Regions from separate parts of the Bradyrhizobium sp. Pha-3 genome, predicted to be linked through region 2. Evidence: predicted binding sites of a transcription regulator. Region 2 holds the regulator's gene; each other region holds the start of a gene.

Region 1 (6,867 bases), 950 kb from region 2:
CGGCAGGAGGAAACATGCGCGAGGAATTCTGGTTTCATTTCCCGTTCCGCGTCCGCTATTCCGAGGTCGACGCACAGGCCGTGGTGTTCAACGCCCACTACCTGACCTATTTCGACACCGCGATCACCGAATATTTTCGCGCGCTCGGCTATGACTATCTCGGCGAAGTGGCGCGGACCGGGATCGACTTTCACACCGTGAAGTCGGTCGTCGAATACAAGGCGCCGATCCGGTTCGACGAGGACATCGAGGTCTGCGTGCGCGTCGCGCGGATCGGCCGCTCCTCGATCAACCTTGCGCTCGCGATCTACGCCAAGGACTCCGATGACCTGCGCGCCACCGGCGAGATCATCTGGGTCGCGACCGACCAGAAGACGCATCAGTCGGTCGCCGTGACCGAGGACTTGCGGGCGCTGATTGCGAGCCGCGAAAAGGCGCTGGCGCGGGGGTAAGCACGACGGGCGTCGCACAGATCAGGCTCAGGGGGCGACCAGGGTGCGGCTCTCGGCGTCCCGGCGCCACAGCCGCTGATTGGTCAGCTCGGTGCCACCCCACCAGCGGTGGATCGGATTGTATTGGCTGAAGTCGAGCTCGCGATCCGACACGAAGCGCGGCCTCAACCCGACGACGATATCCGCCCTTCCCGCTTGCCTCAGGCGATAGCTCGCGAGATCGCTTGTCGCCAGGATCAGACTTGTCACGATGCGCGCTGCTCCCGCTGCGTGCCATGGCCAATCAACGCCGGATTCCAGCACCAAAGATTGTCGTTGGTGAGGTGCGTGCCGCCCCACCAGCGATTGATCGGATTGTAGTCGGTGAAGTCCGCCTTGTGGGCGAGCACCGCCTTGCCAAACTCCGTCACCGACAGGCGGCTTCGCCGGAAGGCCTCCAGCCGACCTCGCGCGTTCTCACGGTCGATCGAGCGCAAGGCATCGTCGAGCCCGGCGATCGCCGGCTGCGGTCCATGCGCAAGGCCTTCGAGCAGCCTGCCGATTTCCATGTCGTTGAAGACGCCACGCTGGCGAAAACCGCGGAGGTAGAACAGCGCGTTCGTGCCCACGAGCCCGGCCGCGATCAATTCGAGTAACCGCATCTCGGTCGCGCCAAGTCCCGATCCGCTCCATGGCAACTCACGGAGCAGATCAAACAGAGCCGGCCTCAGCAAGGGAAACCCGCTCAGGTCGCGATGCACCACATCGAAACACGCCTCCGGCGTTGCCGCTCGATACGCCTGCCAACACGCGCTCGCGATCTCGAGATCCGCAGATCGGACATTGACAAGCGGCACCTGGTCCCAGCTAAGCCACGTCTCGTGCATCGTCAGCAGATCGAACGCGACCAGCCGCAATTTCAACTTGTCGACCATCGCCGGGTAAGCCCGGAAATGATCGAGCATCCAGATCAGCCGCAGTTGATCATCCGGGCCCGGATCGAACCAAAGCTCGATCACTTCGTAAGGGTCGCAAAATTCGATCAGTGCAATATCCCTGCGCGCCCTGGCATCCTGAGATCCCTGGCCCCACGCGCTCCAGTGCGACCAGTGTCCGACTGGATTCTTGTCCGACCGCGACCCGAAATACGCCTCGAGTTCTCCTGGCGACGGCAGCGGTCCACCGACAAAGCGAGATGTAATAGCGACCTCGGCAAACCCCGAACGTGTCAGGCTGAGGCCGGACGGACTGGTCAGGATCAGGCGTTTCATCGGCCCAACTCTCTCGACGACACACAAAACCAAACGGGCGCCGAAGACGTCGGCAACTCAACGTCCTCAGCGCCCGCTTGCAGCGAAGTCATGTGACCGTTTGAGCATGATCTCCGCGCAAACGCTTCGCGTTTGTCGCGAGGGAAAACCGCTTCGCACTTTTCCGGATCATGCTGGAGGCTTACTCTTCCGTCGGCTCCTCGCCTTCGGCGTCGCGCTCGGGCGTGCCGGCGAGGATCTGCTCGGAGATCAGGCCGGAGTTCTGCCGGATCGCGGCTTCGATCTTGGCGGTGATGTCGGGATTCGACCTCAGGAATGCCTTGGAATTCTCGCGGCCCTGACCGAGCCGCTGGCTGTCATAGGAGAACCAGGCGCCCGACTTCTCGACGATGCCGGCCTTGACGCCGAGGTCGAGGATCTCGCCCATCTTGGAGACGCCCTCGCCGTACATGATGTCGAACTCGACCTGCTTGAAGGGCGGCGCCAGCTTGTTCTTCACCACCTTGACGCGGGTGGTGTTGCCGACCACCTCGTCGCGCTCCTTGATCGCGCCGATGCGGCGGATGTCGAGGCGAACGGAGGCATAGAACTTCAGCGCGTTGCCGCCGGTGGTGGTCTCCGGCGAGCCGTACATCACGCCGATCTTCATGCGGATCTGGTTGATGAAGATCACCATGGTGTGGGACTTGTTGATCGAGGCGGTGAGCTTGCGCAGCGCCTGGCTCATCAGGCGCGCCTGCAGGCCCGGCAGCGCATCGCCCATCTCGCCCTCGAGCTCGGCCTTCGGCACCAGCGCCGCAACCGAATCGACCACCAGCACGTCGACCGCGCCGGAGCGCACCAGCGTGTCGCAGATCTCCAGCGCCTGCTCGCCGGTGTCCGGCTGCGAGATCAAGAGCTCGTCGATGTTGACGCCGAGCTTGCGCGCATAGACCGGGTCGAGCGCGTGTTCAGCGTCGATGAAGGCGCAAATGCCGCCCTTCTTCTGGCCTTCCGCCACGGTGTGCAGCGCCAGCGTGGTCTTGCCCGAGGATTCCGGCCCGTAGATTTCGACGACACGTCCCTTCGGCAGACCGCCGACGCCGAGCGCGATATCGAGCCCGAGCGACCCCGACGACACCGTCTCGACATCCATCGACCGGTCGTTCTTGCCGAGTTTCATCACCGAGCCCTTGCCGAACTGGCGCTCGATCTGGGAGAGCGCGGCTGAGAGGGCCTTGGACTTGTCCATGGAGGATCCTTCGACGATACGCAGTGCAGTAGCGGACATTTGGGATGTGCTCCTTATGGCGGGGATTCGCTAGCGGGAAAAACGGGCGACGAGATCGGGTGGAATGCGTTGTTGATAGGAACCTCGTACCACGTTTGTTCTATGTTCGCAATATGTTCTTTCAGGCAAATACGTGCCGGCCCGTTTCCATCCACAATGGCCTGCTTTGATTTTTAGAGTGGTCTGGTTTGGGTTTAACCCCGTCGCAACCAAGGGTTAGCCGATGTTCTCGGTAGGACTACTGAGGAGGCTCTCAGATGTTCTGGCCCCATAACTTCCTGCGGGTCGCGATCTGTTCTCGCGGAATGTTTACTGGAACAATCGGCCCGGCAGTGCCCTTATTTGGGGGCCCCCAGCCAGACAGGTAGCCCCCCGACTGCTGGAGGAAAACCCGCCTCCGGGACGGGTTGGCGGCCCCCTGTTGGGGCCGTTTAAAATTCCGTAGTTCTCCGGCCAAGAACAAAGTTCCGGGCCGCACGACGCACCTTGCGCCTGAAGTTCCCCTGATAATCAACGAGTTAACCTGACAGGCTCGACCGGTCAGACAACGGCTGGCACAATCTGCATACTACCTTCGTACCCCTCCTGAGCCCTGGAAAAACTCCGTAGCGTTCGGAAGACTCGGGTTCCGCCAGTGTTCGTAACATTGGCCTGCTCAACCAACGCGAATTGCGCGGCGCTGGACAGGCAACACGGCTGGCGACAGTTCCCTGGCGACGCTGCCGGCGGACGAATCCCCTTCCGGAATCCACAACGACGGCTCGAACGGGCGCGGCTTTTCACACGACCCTTTTACGGGTGCCAACTATTGCTACAACTAATGGTTTAAATATCGACGACCGCCCTTCATTCGCGGAACCGTTACAGATGATCCACAGGGGCATCGAGTTCAGCGTCACCCAGCTGATGGCCGGCGTCTGGAAATGGCGCTTCCAGATCGGCGATCGCGTCTTCACGGGCAAGACCGAAGCAAAGCTCGATCTTCTGGCGATCCGCCGCGTGCAACTGCGGATCGATCGCGAGCTGAACAATCTGGAGCGGGAACGGACCCGCGGCAGCAATGGGGACTGAGGCACGGTCTATCGTGCACGCCCCGGTGCCCTGACCGGCTGGCCCTCGCGCTTCGCTCGAAAACGCTTCAATCCGCGCTTGCCAGCCGCCGCATCGTGAACTCGATGTCGCCGCCGGGGAGCTCGCGCCAGCTCTCGACGGCGCTCATATAAGCCGCCTTCGGGTAGCGCTTGAGAAAGTCACGCGCCCTCACGCGGGCCTGATCGCGTGGCAGGCTGAAGGTCTCGCGCAGATAGCCGTCGTCCGGCTTTCGCCGATCGGCCATCCGGCTGGCGAGATCGCGCGGACGAGACACCATGCCGCAACTCCGGACCAACTGACGACACCCCAATATAGGGGCGGCGGCAGGAGAATCCGAGTCTGCAGGAGACGGATGAAGTCGCCCGAACAGGCGTTATTGGCTGCGCGGCGCGGCGCTTCCGGGCTGCGCCGAGCTTCCGGTCTTGGTCTTCGGCTTGGCGGGGTGGGCGGCCGCCTTCGGCGGATCGCTGCGCACGACGCCCCAGGGGTCGGACGATCCCTTGGCATCGGGAATCTTGCTGAGCGAGTCCTTGTAGGCCTTGTCCCTGACCGCGTCCTGCTCCTTCTCCTCCTGGGTCCTGGTCTTGACCTCAGGCATCAGGTTGACGTTCGGCATCTGCGCATAGGCCGGCGCCGACAGCAGCACCGCAACCGCGACTGCGCACAAAACTCTCATGAGTACGCTCCTTGCATTTTCGTCGCCGGTATATCACCGCAAGAAAGCCGCCGCCAAGCGCGCCTGCCCCGGCCCTAGAGATGGTCTGACTTGCAGGATTTCGGCGACTGCATCCAGTCGTCCCAGACCGGACCGCAGCGCGTGCAACCGCTGAGCGCAAGCCCGATCGCAACCACGCCGCCGAGCAACACCAATCTGCGGAACATGTACGCCCCCACCACTCGCGAGGAGGCGACTGGGCGCCGAAACTGGGGCATTTTCAAGCCGGGCACGGCGCTTGCAACGCAGCGCAGCGCCCATCGGAACGCAGCGCAAGCGCGCATCGGAACGCAGCGCTCGCGCGTCGGTTTGACCGGGCGGCCGCGCAAATTACACTGCGCAACAAAGCAGAAAAGGAATCGATCAAATGACTTTGGCGATGAGCTGGGACGAGTGGACGCAGCACGACGGGACGGCGCTCGCAGGGCGTGTCCGGAGCGGCGAGCTGACGCCCCGTGAGCTGGCGTCGCAGGCAGCCAGCGCCGTCGCCAAGGTCGATCCCGCGCTCTTCGGCGTCGTCGAGCTGTTCGACGATGTGATCGCCGACCCGGCGCGCGACGGCGCCGACCTCGACGGCCCGTTCGCCGGCCTGCCCTTCCTGATGAAGGACCTCGGCCCGACCTTGAAAGGGCGGCTGCAGGAGATGGGCTCGCTGATGATGCGCGGCAATCGCGCCGCGGCGGATACCTTCCTGACCGCGAAGATGCGCAAGGCCGGCCTCAATTTGATCGGCCGCACCACGACGCCGGAGTTCGGGGTCTGCAGCTCGGCGGAGAATCCCGCGGTCTATGTCACGCGCAATCCCTGGAACACCGGCTACACCACCTGCGGCTCGTCGGCTGGCAGCGCGGCGATGGTCGCCGCCGGCGCCGTGCCGATCGCGCATGCGACCGACGGCGGCGGCTCGATCCGGATTCCCGCCGGGGTCAACGGCAATATCGGCTTGAAAGTCTCGCGCGGCGTGTTCTCGCTCGCGCCGCATCTGTCCGATCTCACCGGGCTGGTCTCGATCCAGGGCTGCCAGTCGCGCACGGTGCGCGACACCGCTGGCTTCGTCGATGCCTGCCGGGGACCTGCGCCAGGCGAGTTCATGCCGTTCTGGACCTCGCCCGAGCCATATGCCGCGATGATCGCGCGCGATCCCGGCCGGCTCAGAATCGCGCTGTCGCACACGTGGGGGGACTATCGCGCGACGCCGCACATCACAGCCGAGCTCGCGCGGATCGGCCGTTTCCTCGAAGGCCTCGGCCACCAGGTCGATTACGCACTGCCGGCGATCGACTATCGGGAAGCCTTCGCGGCGCAGACCACCTGCTACATCAGCAATTTCGCCGTCGTGATCGGCAACATGCTCGCCGCGCGCGGCCTCGAGCGGCCCCCAGTGGAGCTGATCGAGCCGATCAACATCCGCATCTGGGAGCACGGCCGCGACTTCAGCTTCGCCGACCGCGCCCGCATGCAGGCCGTCTTCAACGCCACCTCGCGCGGCTTCGGCGCCTTCTTCGAGGACTGGGACATCATCCTGACGCCGATCACGGCGCTGCCGACGCCGAAGGTCGGCACCACGGAATATCTCACCATCTCGGACAATCCGTCGGTGCTGGACTGGTTCGGCAATCTCTGGCGCAACTTCGCCTTCACGCCGCTCGCCAATCTCTGCGGCATCCCCGCGATCTCGCTGCCGCTCGCGACCAACGAGCACGGCCTGCCGCTCGGCATCCAGGCGATCGGAAAGCAAGCGAGTGACGGGCTGTTGCTGCAGCTCGCCGCCCAGATCGAACGGGCGATCGACGGCAAGTGGAATGCGGGCAACACGCCGGCCGTGCACGTCACGCGCAACTAGGCGATAAAGAGCAAAGCCATCAGCGGAGGAAACGGAACGTCATGCAGCAGGCCGGTGAATTCGGGATCGACGACGCGAAACGCGTGCTCGGCGACGTCTTTGCGCCGTGGGTGCAGGACCTCAATCTGGCGGTCGAGCAGTTCGACATCGCGCCGCCTATCGGCGGCGATGCCGACTGGCAGCCCGGCGCCATCCTGCGCATGCCGTTTTCCGAGCGATTGTGCCGCAATGGCGGCATCGTCTGC
Region 2 (6,867 bases):
CCGATCGCCCATCCATCCGAACAGGAAGGCGCCCAGCGGGCGGATCAGGAATCCCGCAGTGAACAGCGCGATCGTGCTCAGCAGGGCTGCGACGGGGTGGGATTGCTCAAAGAACTTGACCGACAGAACCGCGGCCAGGCTGCCAAAAATATAAAAGTCGTACCATTCAATGATGTTTCCCACTGACGCAGCCACAATCACGCGACGAAAATCGCTCGGTACTTGAATTGCCATGTGCTGCTCCTCTCAAATGCAAACGCTACGCCTCGCGTTTTTCAGCGATCTGTCCGCTCGCGGAGTGCGCGTGGTGCACGGCGTTACAGGCGAGATTTTGCGAGTTCGTCCGCAACGCCTGATCTCAGGGGAGTTGTGGCCACCTGAGAGGAGCTCCAGCGGCCTCCAAGTGCCGCGAGCCGTCACTGCCTCATCCCTGTCTCTTTGGGAGTGGAGGCATCAGGACAGTCTAATCCCAACGGGATCGGTATCTTATGAGACTTTCGGCTCGATCGATTTGACGCAGGCGGCAGCTGTGGCCCGGCGCGAGGTTGGCAAGGCGCAGGACGATCCAGGTACCCGGGCGTTGCCGGGTCCGTATTCTGCATCCGTTCCGCTAGTCGGGTGACCGGGCCATCCGCTAGCCTGCCGCCCGGCAGGGATCGCAAGCGGAATGGCGGAGCAGGGCACGACGCCGGGCGGCAAACGCGGCTACGCGGGGACGTGGCCGCCGCGCGCGGCTGCGCCGGTCGGCGGCTATCTCCCGACGCGCGTCGGCATCTGGAAGCCTTTCGTCGGGACATTGCGGCAATGGGCGCGCGCGGAGGCGGGGGCGGGCCGGTTGTTGCCGTGGGTGCCGGTGGCGTTCGGCACCGGTATCGCCTTCTATTTCGCGGCCGAGCACGAGCCGGTGCTGTCGGCCGCGGCCACCGTCGCAATCCTGCTCTGCCTCCTGGCGCTGCTGCTGCGGCGGCGCAGCGTGTTTCCGGTCATCGCGATGCTGGCCGCGGTGGCCGCGGGCTTTGCGACGGCGACCTGGAAGACGGCGCGCGTTGCCCACACGGTGCTGGCGCGGCCGATGTTCTCGGTGGCGCTGACCGGCTTCGTCGAGACGCGCGACATCCGCGAGAAGACCGATCGTTTCGTGCTGCGCGTGGTTTCGATGGAGAGCCCGCGCGACATGACGAAGCTCGATCGTGTCCGGCTCTCGGTGAAGAAGGGCACCGCGCCCGATGTCGGCAGCTTCGTTGAGTTGAAGGCGCGGCTGTTGCCGCCGCTCGGGCCGCAGCGTCCGGGCTCCTACGATTTCGGACGAGACCTGTATTTCCAGGGCATCGGCGCCTCCGGCTTCGTGATGGGCGCGGTCAAGACCAGGGAGCCGCCTGCGACCGGCGGCTTTGCGCTGCGCTACGCCGCCTTCATGCAAGGCCTGCGCGACGCCATCGACGCGCGTATTCGCACCACGCTCGACGGCGACCAGCGCGCGATCGCAACCGCGCTGCTCACCGGCCGGCGCGATGCGATCTCGACGCCGGTCAACGATGCGATGTTCATTTCGGGGCTCGGCCATGTGCTGTCGATCTCCGGCTACCATATGGCCGTGGTCGCCGGCGTCGTATTCTTCGCGGTGCGCGCGCTGCTCGCCCTGTTTCCCGCGCTGACGGCGGGGCATCCGATCAAGAAATGGGCCGCGGCGGCCGCGCTGCTCGCCGCGGCGTTCTATCTGTTGCTGTCGGGCGCGGAGGTCGCCACGCAACGGTCGTTCTTCATGACCGCCGTGGTGCTGCTCGCCGTGATCGTCGACCGCCGCGCGATCACCTTCCGTACGCTGGCGGTGGCGGCACTGATCGTGCTCGCGATCGCGCCGGAGGCGCTGGTGCATCCCAGTTTCCAGATGTCGTTTGCCGCGACGCTCGGGCTGGTGGCGCTGGTGCAGATCGGGTTGCCGAACCTATTCGCGTCGCCCGACCATTCGGCGACCGCACGGGTTGCGCTGTGGGGCGGACGTGAGCTCACGATGCTGATGCTGGCCTCGCTGGTGGCAGGGCTTGCGACGACGCCCTACGCTGCGTTCCATTTCCACCGCGTGACGCCCTACGGGCTGCTCGCCAACCTCGCGGCGATGCCTGTCGTCTCGGCGGTCGTGATGCCGGCCGGCCTGCTGGGACTCGTCGCCATGCCGTTCGGCTTCGACGGCGTGTTCTGGGCGATCATGGGGCTTGGCATCGACTGGATGATCCTGGTGACGCAATGGGTCGCCGCACTCCCGGGCGCGGTCGGCCGCATGGCGGCGTTCGGCATAGGGCCGCTGATCGCAGCGAGTGCCGGCATCATCCTGCTCGGGCTGCTGCGTACGCCGCTGCGCTGGTCAGGCGCGGTGCTGCTGCTGGTGGCCTCGGTCTGGGCGCTCAGGGTGCCGCAGCCGGACGTGCTGGTCTCCGGCGACGGGCGCAACGTCGCGGTGCGCGGCGGTGACGGGCGGCTGCATTTGATGCACAGCGCCAAGGATGCGTTCCTGGTCAAGGAGTGGCTGGCAGCGGACGCCGACGCGCGGACCGCTACCGATGCGTCGCTCGGCGAGGGCGTCTCGTGCGATGCCGGCGGTTGCGTGGCCCAGGGACCTGGCGGCGCCTTCGTCGCGCTCGCGACCCGGCCGGAGGCGCTGGCAGACGACTGCGAGCGCGCAGGCCTGATCGTGACGGCGCGGCCGGCGCCGCAGGGCTGCGCGGCATCGGTGATCGATGCCGAGCGACTGCGCCGCCACGGCGCGTTGGTGCTGCGGCGGATCAGGGACGGCTACGCCGTCGACGCGGTGAAGCCCGGCGGGATCGACCGGCCGTGGTCGCCGGCGGTTCCCGGCGACGGCGAGAGCGAGACGATGCTGCGCGCGCCCGCCGCCGCGCCGCGGCCCGCCGTGGACGCGACGCCGGCCGAGACCGATCTGCAGGGCGATGATTAGCGGTGGTCCGGCGAGGGGCCGCTCGGCAACTCGAACAGGCCGAGATGGTATTCGTCGGAGTCGGGGCCGACGTCGGGCTTCTTGACGAGGGTGAAGGAAGCCTCGGGAAATTGCTCCCAGACTTTCAGGTCGTCGGCCGTCACCGTCAGCCAACCGAACCGGAACATGTAGCGGCCCGGTTCCGTGACGCGTCCAGCCTTTTGCCAAGTGACCTTATCGACCACCGCGCACGTCCTCCGTGCCCGATGATGCGCCAAGGCGCCGGCCGACGCAAATCTCCCCATGCGCCCCGGAAGCGGAAGTCCGGGGTCGCCCGAAATTGCTTAGGTCATCCGCCGCCGAACAGCTCATTCCGCGGCACGATGCGCTCAACCCAAAAACAGCGTTGCGAATGCGGAGGGCCGCCGCTCTACAACCTTCGGCTTCTGCTCGACCGGCGGATGCAGCGCCGGCAATTGCAGCACGCTGACGCGCTGTCCCTCGACCAGCTGGGTCACCAGGACATGGCTGCCGTCGGGGAATTCGACCGCGTCATGATGCCGATCGGGCACGTCGGGCTCGACTTCGTTGAATACGCCGACGCGATAGTTCAGCGTCTTGGTCCAAATCCAGCGGCTGTCGTAGCGAACGTTCTCGGCGAAAGCGAGCTCGGTGCCCGGCAGCATGCAGACCGCGACAGTGGGATCGTTCTCCGAAGCAAAGCCGCGGGTCGACGTGCCGCGGAACGTCGTCGTGATCAGCGTCTCTCCGACAATGGCGGGGCGCGATGCCACGGCGTGCAGACTATAGTCACACATCGGATGGCTCCTCATTTCGAGGTAGCGACCCGTGCCTCTCCTTGAGGCATTAGGGCCTCTACCAGAGTGGACGATAGCGAACGAGCTTCTGCTCGTTTCTGGGCGATTGTACGACTGGTCCGAGACCGCCTCCGATCACAAACACGCGACGCTGCGCGAGAGGTATCGGAGCGCATCGGGCAGGCCGTACGCTACACTATCATGCAAGGAACGATCCGACGTGTTGCTCGTTCCCGGCCGCCGCAAGTATTTGCAATTCAGTATTTGCGATAAAGGCCGATCAGCTTGCCCTGGATGCGGACCCGGTTCGGCGGCAGGATACGCACTTCATAGGCGGTGTTGGCCGGCTCGAGCGCGATCGATGCGCCGCGGCGGCGGAAGCGCTTCAGGGTGGCTTCCTCTTCGTCGATCAGCGCCACCACGATGTCGCCGGTGTTGGCGACGTCGTTGCGCTGGATCAGCGCCATGTCGCCGTCGAGGATGCCGGCATCGACCATCGAGTCGCCGCGCACTTCGAGCGCATAGTGCTCGCCGGCGCCGAGCATGTCGGGCGGCACGCTGATGGTGTGGCTGCGGGTCTGCAGCGCCTCGATCGGCGTACCGGCGGCGATCCGGCCCATCACGGGGACCGCGACCGGACGGTTGCCGTCGTCCTCGGCGATCGGCGGCGTGCTGGCGCGCCGGCCGAGGGTGCCTTCGATGACGCTGGGCGTGAAGCCGCGGCGGCCGTTGCCGCCGCCGGCCGAGAGTTCGGGCAGCTTGATGACCTCGATGGCGCGGGCGCGGTTCGGCAGGCGGCGGATGAAGCCGCGCTCCTCCAGCGCAGTGATCAGGCGGTGGATACCGGACTTCGAGCGCAGGTCGAGCGCATCCTTCATCTCGTCGAAGGAGGGCGGTACGCCGGCCTCTTTCAGACGTTCATTGATGAAACGCAGAAGTTCGTACTGTTTGCGCGTGAGCATCTCGAGTATTCCCCCGGTTGATAGCGTCGTTCGATTCCGAGACTCTTCTGGTAGGGCCTGCAGGCGGGGCCTGACCTCAGGAGCATGTGCTCGTTGCACCTGCTTCCACACGACTTCCCGATTGTAGACACCAGTACTCGAAACAAATCATGAACGGACACTATATGTTCGATATGTGTTCCGCAACCACTTAATTTCCGGTGAACGGATCAGGCAACGCACAATCGGCGGGGCGCGAAAACCTTATTCGGGCAGTGTCAGGATCTCGCATTCGCTGCCTTGGACGGCCGCAGCCGCGAACGGCGGACGCACCAGAAGTGCCCGTGCCGCAGCGAGATTCCCGAGCAGCGACGAGTCCTGCTGCGTCACTGGCGTTGCGATCAGCGTGCCGTCCTCGCGCGCTTCGAGCCGTGCACGCAGATAGTCCTCGCGCTGGTCGTTGGCGGCGAGGTCGCGGCCGAGCAGGGCGCTCGTGCGGCGATGATGAATCACTTTCCGGCCGCTCAGCGCCCGAATCAACGGCACCAGGAACAGGAAGGCGCAGACATAGGACGACACCGGATTGCCGGGCAGACCGATCACCCGCATCGCGCCGAGCCGGCCATGCATCATCGGCTTGCCGGGCCGCATCGCAATCCGCCAGAACGTCATGTCGACGCCCTCGGCTTCCAGCGACCGCTTGACGAGATCGTGGTCGCCGACCGAGGCGCCGCCTGTCGTGATGAGGACATCGGCACCGGCCTCGCGCGCCCGGCGGATGCCGGCCGTGGTCGCCTCCACCGTGTCGGCGGCAACGCCGAGGTCGACGGTCTCGGCGCCCTCGGCGCGCGCCAGCGCCCGCAGCGCGTAGCCGTTGGAATAGACGATCTGGCCGGGGCCGGGCTGCGAGCCCGGCATCACCAGCTCGTCGCCGGTCGCCAGCACCGCGACCTTCGGGCGGCGGCGCACCGCAAGTTCCGGATAGTTCATGGCGGCCGCCAGCGACAGCGCGCGGTCGGACAGGCGGCTGCCGCCGCTGAGCAGCACCTCGCCCGCACGGAAGTCGACCCCGGCCGGGCGGATGTGCCGTCCGATGCTGGCGGTCTCCGTGATCGTGATGTGGTCGCCGTCGACGGCGGTGTCTTCCTGGATGATCACCGCGTCGGCGCCATTGGGGATCACGCCGCCGGTGAAGATCCGCACCGCCTGGCCGGCGCCGACCGTCCGCTCGAACGGCCGGCCGGCGGCGACTTCGCCGATCACCTCGAGCCGGGCCTTTAGATCAGCCGCATCCGCGGCGCGCACCGCATAGCCGTCCATCGCCGACATCGGCTGCGGCGGCTGGGTGCGCAGCGCCGCGAGGTCGTGCGCCAGGGTGCGGTGGTAGGCGGCATCGAGCGCGACCATCTCCTCCGGCAGCGGTTCGGCGCCGGCGAGGACGGCGGACAGGGCATCGGCAACCGGCATCAGGGCCACGCTCAGAGCTCCTCAATTCCCAATGTTCAAATACCAAGTGCGGTCAAAGCCCTTGCCACGTCATCCGTCGATGTCACGTGGATAGCATGAAGGCCGCGCGCCCGCGCACCTTCGATATTGGCGGCCAGGTCGTCGAAAAACAGGATCCGCGACGCCGGCACGCCGATGGCTTTTACCACATGATCGTAGGCCTCGGCGTCGGGTTTGCGGAAGCCGATGCTCGAGGACAGGAAGACGTTGCGGAAATGGCTGAGCAGCTCGGCATGGGTGACCGAGAAATGCGCGACATGGGCCGGATTGGTGTTGGAGAAGGCGTAGAGCGGCATCCGCTCGGCGGCCGCCGCGAGCAGCGGGGCGATGCCCGGCATCTCGCCGGTGAAGATCGCGTTCCAGCCTTCGAGGAACTGGGCGTCCGTGATGTTGATGCCGAGGGTCTGGCGCAGGCTTTCGAAGAACGCCGCGTCGTCGATCCGGCCGATCTCGTGATGCTTGAAACTGTCGTCGACGACAAAACGGGTGGCGAGCTCGGCGGGCGCGCAGCCGGCGTGCTGCGCCCAGTGCGCCATCACCTTGTCAAAGTTGATGTCGAGCACGACGCGGCCGATATCGAACAGCAGCACGTCGACGGCGTCGGGAGAGAATTGCGAGGTCATTGCATGAAACCGTGTACGAGAATTGCGGGCAGGCGGCAATGTCCTCG
Region 3 (6,867 bases), 340 kb from region 2:
CGCCGCGGCGCTGCGCCCGGTAGGTCGACAGCGGCACGCGCTTGACGTAGCCCGCATGTGACACGGTGACGACCATGTCCTCGCGCTGGATCAGGTCCTCGTCCTCGACCTCGCCTTCCTGCTCGATGATCACGGTCTTGCGCGGCGTGGCGAACTGCTGCTTCACCTCGGCCAGCTCGGTCTTGACGATGCCCTGCACGCGGGCACGCGAGCGCAGGATGTCGAGATAGTCGGCGATCTCGGCCGCCAGCTTGTCGAGCTCTTCGGAAATCTCGTCGCGGCCCAGCGCGGTCAACCGCTGCAGGCGAAGGTCGAGGATGGCCCTGGCCTGCTCCATCGACAGCCGCAGCGTGCCGTCCTCGTTGATGCGATGCCGGGGATCGTCGATCAGCGTGATCATCGCCTCGACGTCGCGCGCCGGCCAGTCGCGCGACATCAGGGCCTCGCGCGCGGTGTTCGGATCGGACGAGGTCCGGATGACACGGATGATCTCATCGATGTTGGCGACCGCGATCGCGAGGCCGACCAGGATGTGGGCGCGATCGCGCGCCTTGCCGAGCTGGAACTTGGTCCGCCGCGTCACCACCTGCTCGCGGAACGCGACGAAGATGGTGAGCAGGTCCTTCAGATTCATGGTCTGCGGACGGCCGGAATCCAGCGCCAGCATGTTGGCCGGGAAATTGGTCTGCAGCGGCGTGAACCGGTAGAGCTGGTTGAGCACCACGTCGGGCACCGCTTCGCGCTTCAGCTCGATGACGACGCGATAGCCGTCACGGTCGGACTCGTCGCGCAGGTCGCCGATGCCTTCGATCTTCTTCTCTTTCACCAGATCGGCGATGCGCTCGACCATCGTCGCCTTGTTCACCTGATAGGGAATCTCGGTGATGACGATCGCTTCGCGATCTTTCCTGATCGTGTCGATGGTCACCTTGCCGCGCATCACGATCGAGCCGCGGCCTAGGTGGTAGGCCGAGCGGATGCCCTGGCGGCCGAGGATGACACCGCCGGTCGGGAAGTCCGGTCCCGGAATGATGTCGATTAGCTCGTCGATCGTGAGCGCCGGATTGTCGATCAGCGCCACGCAGGCGTCGACGACCTCGCCGAGATTGTGCGGCGGAATGTTGGTCGCCATGCCGACCGCGATGCCGCCGGCGCCATTGACCAGAAGGTTCGGGAACCGGGCCGGCAGAACCGACGGCTCTTTCTCGGAGTTGTCGTAGTTCGGCTGGAAATCGACGGTCTCCATGTCGATGTCGGCCAGCACGGCCAGCGCCGCCTTGGTCAGCCGCGCTTCGGTATATCGATAGGCCGCCGGCGGATCGCCGTCGACCGAACCGAAATTGCCCTGGCCGTCGATCAGCGGCACGCGCAGCGAGAAATCCTGCGCCATGCGGACCATCGCGTCGTAAATCGACTGGTCGCCATGCGGATGATATTTACCGATCACGTCGCCGACGACGCGCGCGGATTTCACGTATTTCTTGTCCGGCGTATGTCCCTGCTCATGCATCGAATAGAGGATGCGCCGGTGCACCGGCTTGAGCCCGTCGCGCGCATCGGGCAGCGCACGCGACACGATCACGCTCATCGCGTAATCGAGGTAGGACTTCTTCATCTCGTCGAGAATGGAAACGGGACGAATATCTGAGGGTCCCGGCGGCTCGCCGGGCTTGTGGTCGTCGTTATCGGACAAAGGGGAAATCCGGTCAGTTCTACTGGGGAATCATATAGCCCATCGGGGCCCTGATAACCACCCTTGCGCGGCTCCGGCAAGCCGTTTTTCCCTTCGTTTTTTCATGCACTTACGGGTGGAGCGCCGAGGTTCCGGCTGCTTGGTCGGGAAGCGCGTTGCGAATGGCGAACAGCGAATGGAAAAATCCCTATTCGCCCCTCGCCATTGGCTACCCCCTCTCCCGTCAATGACCGAAAACCACCGCGTGCATGATCCGCCCGGGCATGAAGGTGAACAGACCGGCGATGAGCAGTGCGCCGAAGAAGATGCCGATCATCGTGAACCTGTGGCGGCGGACATTGTGGCTCCGCGCCGCCGTTACGCCGAGCACCAGCATCGCCAGCGAGAAGATCGACAGCAGGTGGATCGGGCTCCAGGGACCAAGCAGCTGGATCTGATGGATCCAGAACGAGCTTCCGGCAACCACCAGCATCAGGATCACCCAGATCCAGCCCAGGGTCCGGTGCGGCAGCGTGCCCTTGGGGGCGGCGAGCTGGATGGAGCCGAGCACGAAGGCGGCCATCGCGGCAAAGGCGTGAAGCGGGATCGCAGGCGCTGCGTCGAGCAATGGCGCGAGGCTCATGATGGCGGCCCTTGAGTGAAGCTCGCGGCCAGACATCAAATGCCGCAGATCAATGTAAATAACATTTACATCGGCCTGTGTCAAAGTTCAGGGAACCCGCATCCCTGCACGTCGGATCGCCGCCATTCTAGCAGACGGTTACGGGGTTATCCTCATAGTCCACACGAAGAGATTGCCACTCCGGATCGCAACGACCGTTCCGGGAAATGATCTTCACGGAACGGCGCCTGACGGCATCGATGGAAGCGCGACCGCTCCTCAGAACGGGATGTCGTCGTCCATGTCGCTGTTGCGGCTGCCGCCGCCCGCAGCGACGGCGCGGCGCGGCGCCGAGCTGACCGGTCCGGCCGAGCCGAAATCGCTGCCGCCATCATCGGAGAAGCTGCCGCCTCCACCACCGCGCCCGTCGAGCATGGTGAGGTTGGAGTTGAAGCCCTGCAGCACGACCTCGGTCGAGTACTTCTCGACGCCGCTCTGGTCGGTCCATTTGCGGGTCTGCAGCTGACCCTCGATGTACACCTTCGCGCCCTTCTTCAGATACTGCTCGGCGACCTTGCAGAGGCCCTCGTTGAAGATCACGACGCGGTGCCACTCGGTCTTTTCCTTGCGCTCGCCGGTGCCCTTGTCGCGCCAGGTTTCCGAGGTGGCGATGGAAAGGTTTGCGATCGGACGGCCGTCCTGCGTCCGCCGGATTTCCGGATCCTTGCCGAGATTTCCCACCAGGATCACCTTGTTCACGCTTCCTGCCATCGCATCATCTCCACTCAAAAACCGGGCGTCCGGACATCGGCCGCCACTCTCAACCTTCGCCACTTACGTCGCAGGCGTCGTGGATGACCCTATACGCCGGTGCCGGCTCGCCGCCTTTGCCCTCGCGCCGGTTATCCACGACATTCGAGATATAGCATCGCATTCGGAATTGTTCCAGTTTTGTTCGCCACAACCAGTCGTAGAAGCGGCCCGTGCCGCCGGAGCGGCAGTCGATCTCGGCACCGGCCGACGCCTGGCAGCGAGATCTACAAAAACAACAAATAAATCAGCGCCTTGCCTTATCGTTACTTCTTCCGCGAGTGTTGCATTTGGGAGACGGCGTTTCCGGTTGAATCAGCGTATAGCTCCAACCATGGCGCGGGCGCTCGCGTCTGGGATCGTGCTTCGGGACCTTTTGGAAGCCGATCGGGGAGCTGGGGGACTGATAATGAAGAAGTTTTTGCTCGGTACGGTTGCTCTGATTGCGTTCGCTGCGCCTGCCGCCGCCGCCGACCTCGCTGCGCGCCCCTACACCAAGGCGCCGCCGCCCGTGATTGCCCCGATCTATGACTGGACCGGTTTCTACATCGGGGCCAACGGCGGCTGGGGCTCGAGCCACAATTGCTGGGACCAGCTCCCGGCCGGCATCTTCCTCGCCTCGGACGGTTGCCACGACGCAACGGGCGGCGTCGCCGGTGGCCAGATCGGCTATCGCTGGCAGGCCGGCGCCTGGGTGTTTGGCCTCGAAGCGCAGGGCGACTGGGCTGACCTGAAGGGCAGCAACGGCAGCGCGATCTTCCCGGGCCTGTTCACCAACCAGTCCAAGATCGACGCGTTCGGCCTGTTCACCGGCCAGATCGGTTACGCCGTCAACAACGTGCTGCTCTACGCCAAGGGCGGCGCGGCGTTGACCGACAACCGCTTCAACACCTACTTCACCCCGACCGGCGTGCTGGTCGGCAGCGCAAGCGACACCCGCTGGGGCGGCACCGTCGGCGCCGGCATCGAAGTTGGCTTCGCGCCGAACTGGACCGCAGGCATCGAATACGACCACTTGTTCATGCAGGACAAGACCTACAACCTGATCGCCCCCAACGGCACGCTGAACAGCACCATCCGTGATCGCCAGGACGTCGACCTCGTCACCGTCCGCGTCAACTACAAGTGGGGTGGCCCGGTCGTTGCGCGCTACTGAACGCGCGAATCCGATTGATCCAGACGAAAGGCCGGCCTCGCGCCGGCCTTTTTGTTTGTGCGCCGGCTTCTTCATTGTGTGTGCGCGTGCACCTCACCGCGGCCGTTTTCGGTGCATTGTGGTTTCGCGGATACACAACTTCCGGCATTTCTCTGTAGAAGCACCGGCACGTCACGCGACACTGCTGTGACGCTCTCTTCAAAAGTTTGAAGGGACAACAAGAAAATGGGCAAGAAAAACGGGACTCGGACTTTGAAAATCAGGAATGTTTTGCTGGCATCGGCCGGCTTGTTTGCACTGAGCGCTTTTGCACCTGCGATGGCCGCCGACATGGCGGCTCGCGCCCCCTACGTGAAGGCTCCGCCGCCGGCCGCGATCTACAACTGGACCGGCTTCTACGTCGGCGGCTTCGGCGGCTACGCCAGCGAGAACTCCGGCACCCCGAGCATGGAAGGCGGCTTCGGCGGCGGCACCATCGGCTACAACTGGCAGGCCGGCAACATCGTGTACGGCCTCGAGGTCGACGCTGCAGGCGCTGACATCGACGCGTCGGTCTCCGCCCTCGGCGTCACCGCCCGGAGCAAGATCGACTCGCTCGGCACCGTGCGCGGCCGCTTCGGCTTCGCCGTTGACAAGGTGCTATTCTACGGCACCGGCGGCTACGCCTGGGCCAACAACGAGGTCAGCGTCACCGCGCTCGGCGTGACCGCCTCGCAGAGCAACTTCCACTCCGGCTGGACCGTTGGCGCCGGCGTCGAGGCGTTCATCGCCCCGCAGTGGTCGATCAAGGGCGAATACCTGTATCGCAGCCTCGACAGCGAGAACTATTTCGGCGTGCCGTCCGGCACGCTCGAGCTGCACAGCGCCCAGTTCGGTGTGAACTATCACTTCGGCGGCCCGATCGTCGCCAAGTACTAAGATCGATCTGCGATCAGATCGCACGGAAAGGCCGGCCTCGCGCCGGCCTTTTTGCGTAAGAGCGTTTTCGAGCGAAGTGGATTCCGGTTCGCGTCAAGAAAACGCGTCAAAGCAGGAATCCGGAGCCCCCGTTCCGATTCCATCGGAACGGCAAAAGACTCTAGCGGAACCGGCGCTGCTGACGGCTGCTGCCATCAGGCAAACTATCCGGTGATGGACGCGACTCAGCACTGGAAATTGTCGACCGTTCTTCCTACGTTCCAGTCTTCACACCCCATCGGCGCAAGGTCCCGGCATCACCGGCGATGCGCGCCCAAAAGGCGCCCAAGCATGCGCCCGGAACTGTCGCTATGGATGAAGTGCTCAAGGCGAAGCGCCAACAGAACGCCGGCTCCTCATCGCGCGCCATCACGATCCGTGGCGCGCGCGAACACAATCTGAAGAACATCGACGTCGAGATTCCCCGCGACAAGCTCGTGGTGTTCACCGGCCTGTCCGGCTCCGGCAAGTCGTCGCTCGCGTTCGACACCATCTATGCCGAGGGCCAGCGCCGCTACGTCGAATCGCTGTCCGCCTATGCGCGCCAGTTCCTCGAGATGATGCAGAAGCCGGACGTCGACCAGATCGACGGCCTGTCGCCGGCGATCTCGATCGAGCAGAAGACCACGTCGAAGAACCCGCGCTCCACCGTCGGCACCGTCACCGAGATCTACGACTACATGCGCCTGCTGTGGGCGCGCGTCGGCGTGCCCTATTCGCCGGCCACCGGCCTGCCGATCGAGAGCCAGATCGTCTCGCAGATGGTCGATCGCGTGCTGGCGCTGCCGGAAGGCACCCGCCTCTATCTGCTGGCGCCGGTCGTGCGCGGCCGCAAGGGCGAGTACAAGAAGGAACTCGCCGAATATCTCAAGAAGGGCTTTCAGCGCGTCAAGATCGACGGCACCTTCTACGAACTGTCCGAGGCGCCCGCGCTCGACAAGAAATTCCCGCACGACATCGACGTCGTGGTCGACCGCATCGTGGTGCGTCCCGACCTCGCCCAGCGCCTCGCGGAAAGCTTTGAGACCGCGCTGAAGCTCGCCGAGGGCCTCGCCGTGATCGAATACGCCGACGCGCCGGCGGCGGCCGCCCAGGACGACAAGAAAGAGGACAAGAAGAAGACCGCGAAGATCCACGACAAGAGCGGGCCCGAGCGCATCCTGTTCTCGGAGAAATTCGCCTGTCCGGTCTCCGGCTTCACGATCCCCGAGATCGAGCCGCGCCTGTTCTCGTTCAACAACCCCTATGGCGCCTGCCCGGCCTGCGGCGGCCTCGGCGTCGAGCAGCATATCGACGAGGACCTGGTCATCCCCGACAAGGAGCTGACCTTGCGCAAGGGCGCGATCGCGCCCTGGGCGAAATCGTCCTCGCCCTATTACATCCAGACCCTGATCGCGCTCGGCAAGCACTACAAGTTCACGCTCGACACCAAGTGGAAGGACCTCACCAAGAAGGTCCAGAACGCGCTGCTGCACGGCTCGGGCGACGACGAGATCAAGTTCTCCTATGAGGACGGCGTCCGCTCCTACGACACCAAGAAGCCGTTCGAGGGCGTCATCACCAACATCAACCGCCGCTACCGCGAGACCGAAAGCGAGTGGGCGCGCGAGGAGCTCGGCAAGTATTTCTCCGACGTGCCCTGCGAAGGCT

The links. The regulator LexA, encoded in region 2, represses DNA repair genes until DNA is damaged. The targets are predictions, from matches to a motif close to TGTTCNNNNTGTGTTCNG.
Region 1: the regulator LexA is predicted to act here: its motif matches at 3,076-3,093, upstream of recA (recombinase RecA).
Region 3: the regulator LexA is predicted to act here: its motif matches at 3,236-3,253, upstream of ACE10X_RS21595 (single-stranded DNA-binding protein).

What each region holds. Positions count from the first base shown of each region.
Region 1 covers NZ_CP170151.1:5,915,910-5,922,776, forward strand. Annotated here, with positions in the region: gene ACE10X_RS28125 (thioesterase family protein) at 15-452, shown strand; gene ACE10X_RS28130 (hypothetical protein) at 480-701, opposite strand; gene ACE10X_RS28135 (hypothetical protein) at 698-1,702, opposite strand; gene recA (recombinase RecA) at 1,884-2,972, opposite strand; gene ACE10X_RS28145 (hypothetical protein) at 3,840-4,043, shown strand; gene ACE10X_RS28150 (hypothetical protein) at 4,111-4,341, opposite strand; gene ACE10X_RS28155 (hypothetical protein) at 4,438-4,740, opposite strand; gene ACE10X_RS28160 (hypothetical protein) at 4,815-4,946, opposite strand; gene ACE10X_RS28165 (amidase) at 5,147-6,622, shown strand; gene ACE10X_RS28170 (PaaI family thioesterase) at 6,664-6,867, shown strand, end outside.
Region 2 covers NZ_CP170151.1:4,969,324-4,976,190, reverse strand. Annotated here, with positions in the region: gene ACE10X_RS23355 (MFS transporter) at 1-234, opposite strand, end outside; gene ACE10X_RS23350 (ComEC/Rec2 family competence protein) at 668-2,953, shown strand; gene ACE10X_RS23345 (hypothetical protein) at 2,950-3,177, opposite strand; gene ACE10X_RS23340 (hypothetical protein) at 3,322-3,750, opposite strand; gene lexA (transcriptional repressor LexA) at 4,008-4,712, opposite strand; gene glp (gephyrin-like molybdotransferase Glp) at 4,956-6,167, opposite strand; gene ACE10X_RS23325 (HAD family phosphatase) at 6,194-6,820, opposite strand.
Region 3 covers NZ_CP170151.1:4,626,294-4,633,160, reverse strand. Annotated here, with positions in the region: gene gyrA (DNA gyrase subunit A) at 1-1,693, opposite strand, end outside; gene ACE10X_RS21600 (DUF2306 domain-containing protein) at 1,917-2,315, opposite strand; gene ACE10X_RS21595 (single-stranded DNA-binding protein) at 2,574-3,065, opposite strand; gene ACE10X_RS21590 (outer membrane protein) at 3,514-4,260, shown strand; gene ACE10X_RS21585 (hypothetical protein) at 4,332-4,592, opposite strand; gene ACE10X_RS21580 (outer membrane protein) at 4,519-5,178, shown strand; gene uvrA (excinuclease ABC subunit UvrA) at 5,529-6,867, shown strand, end outside.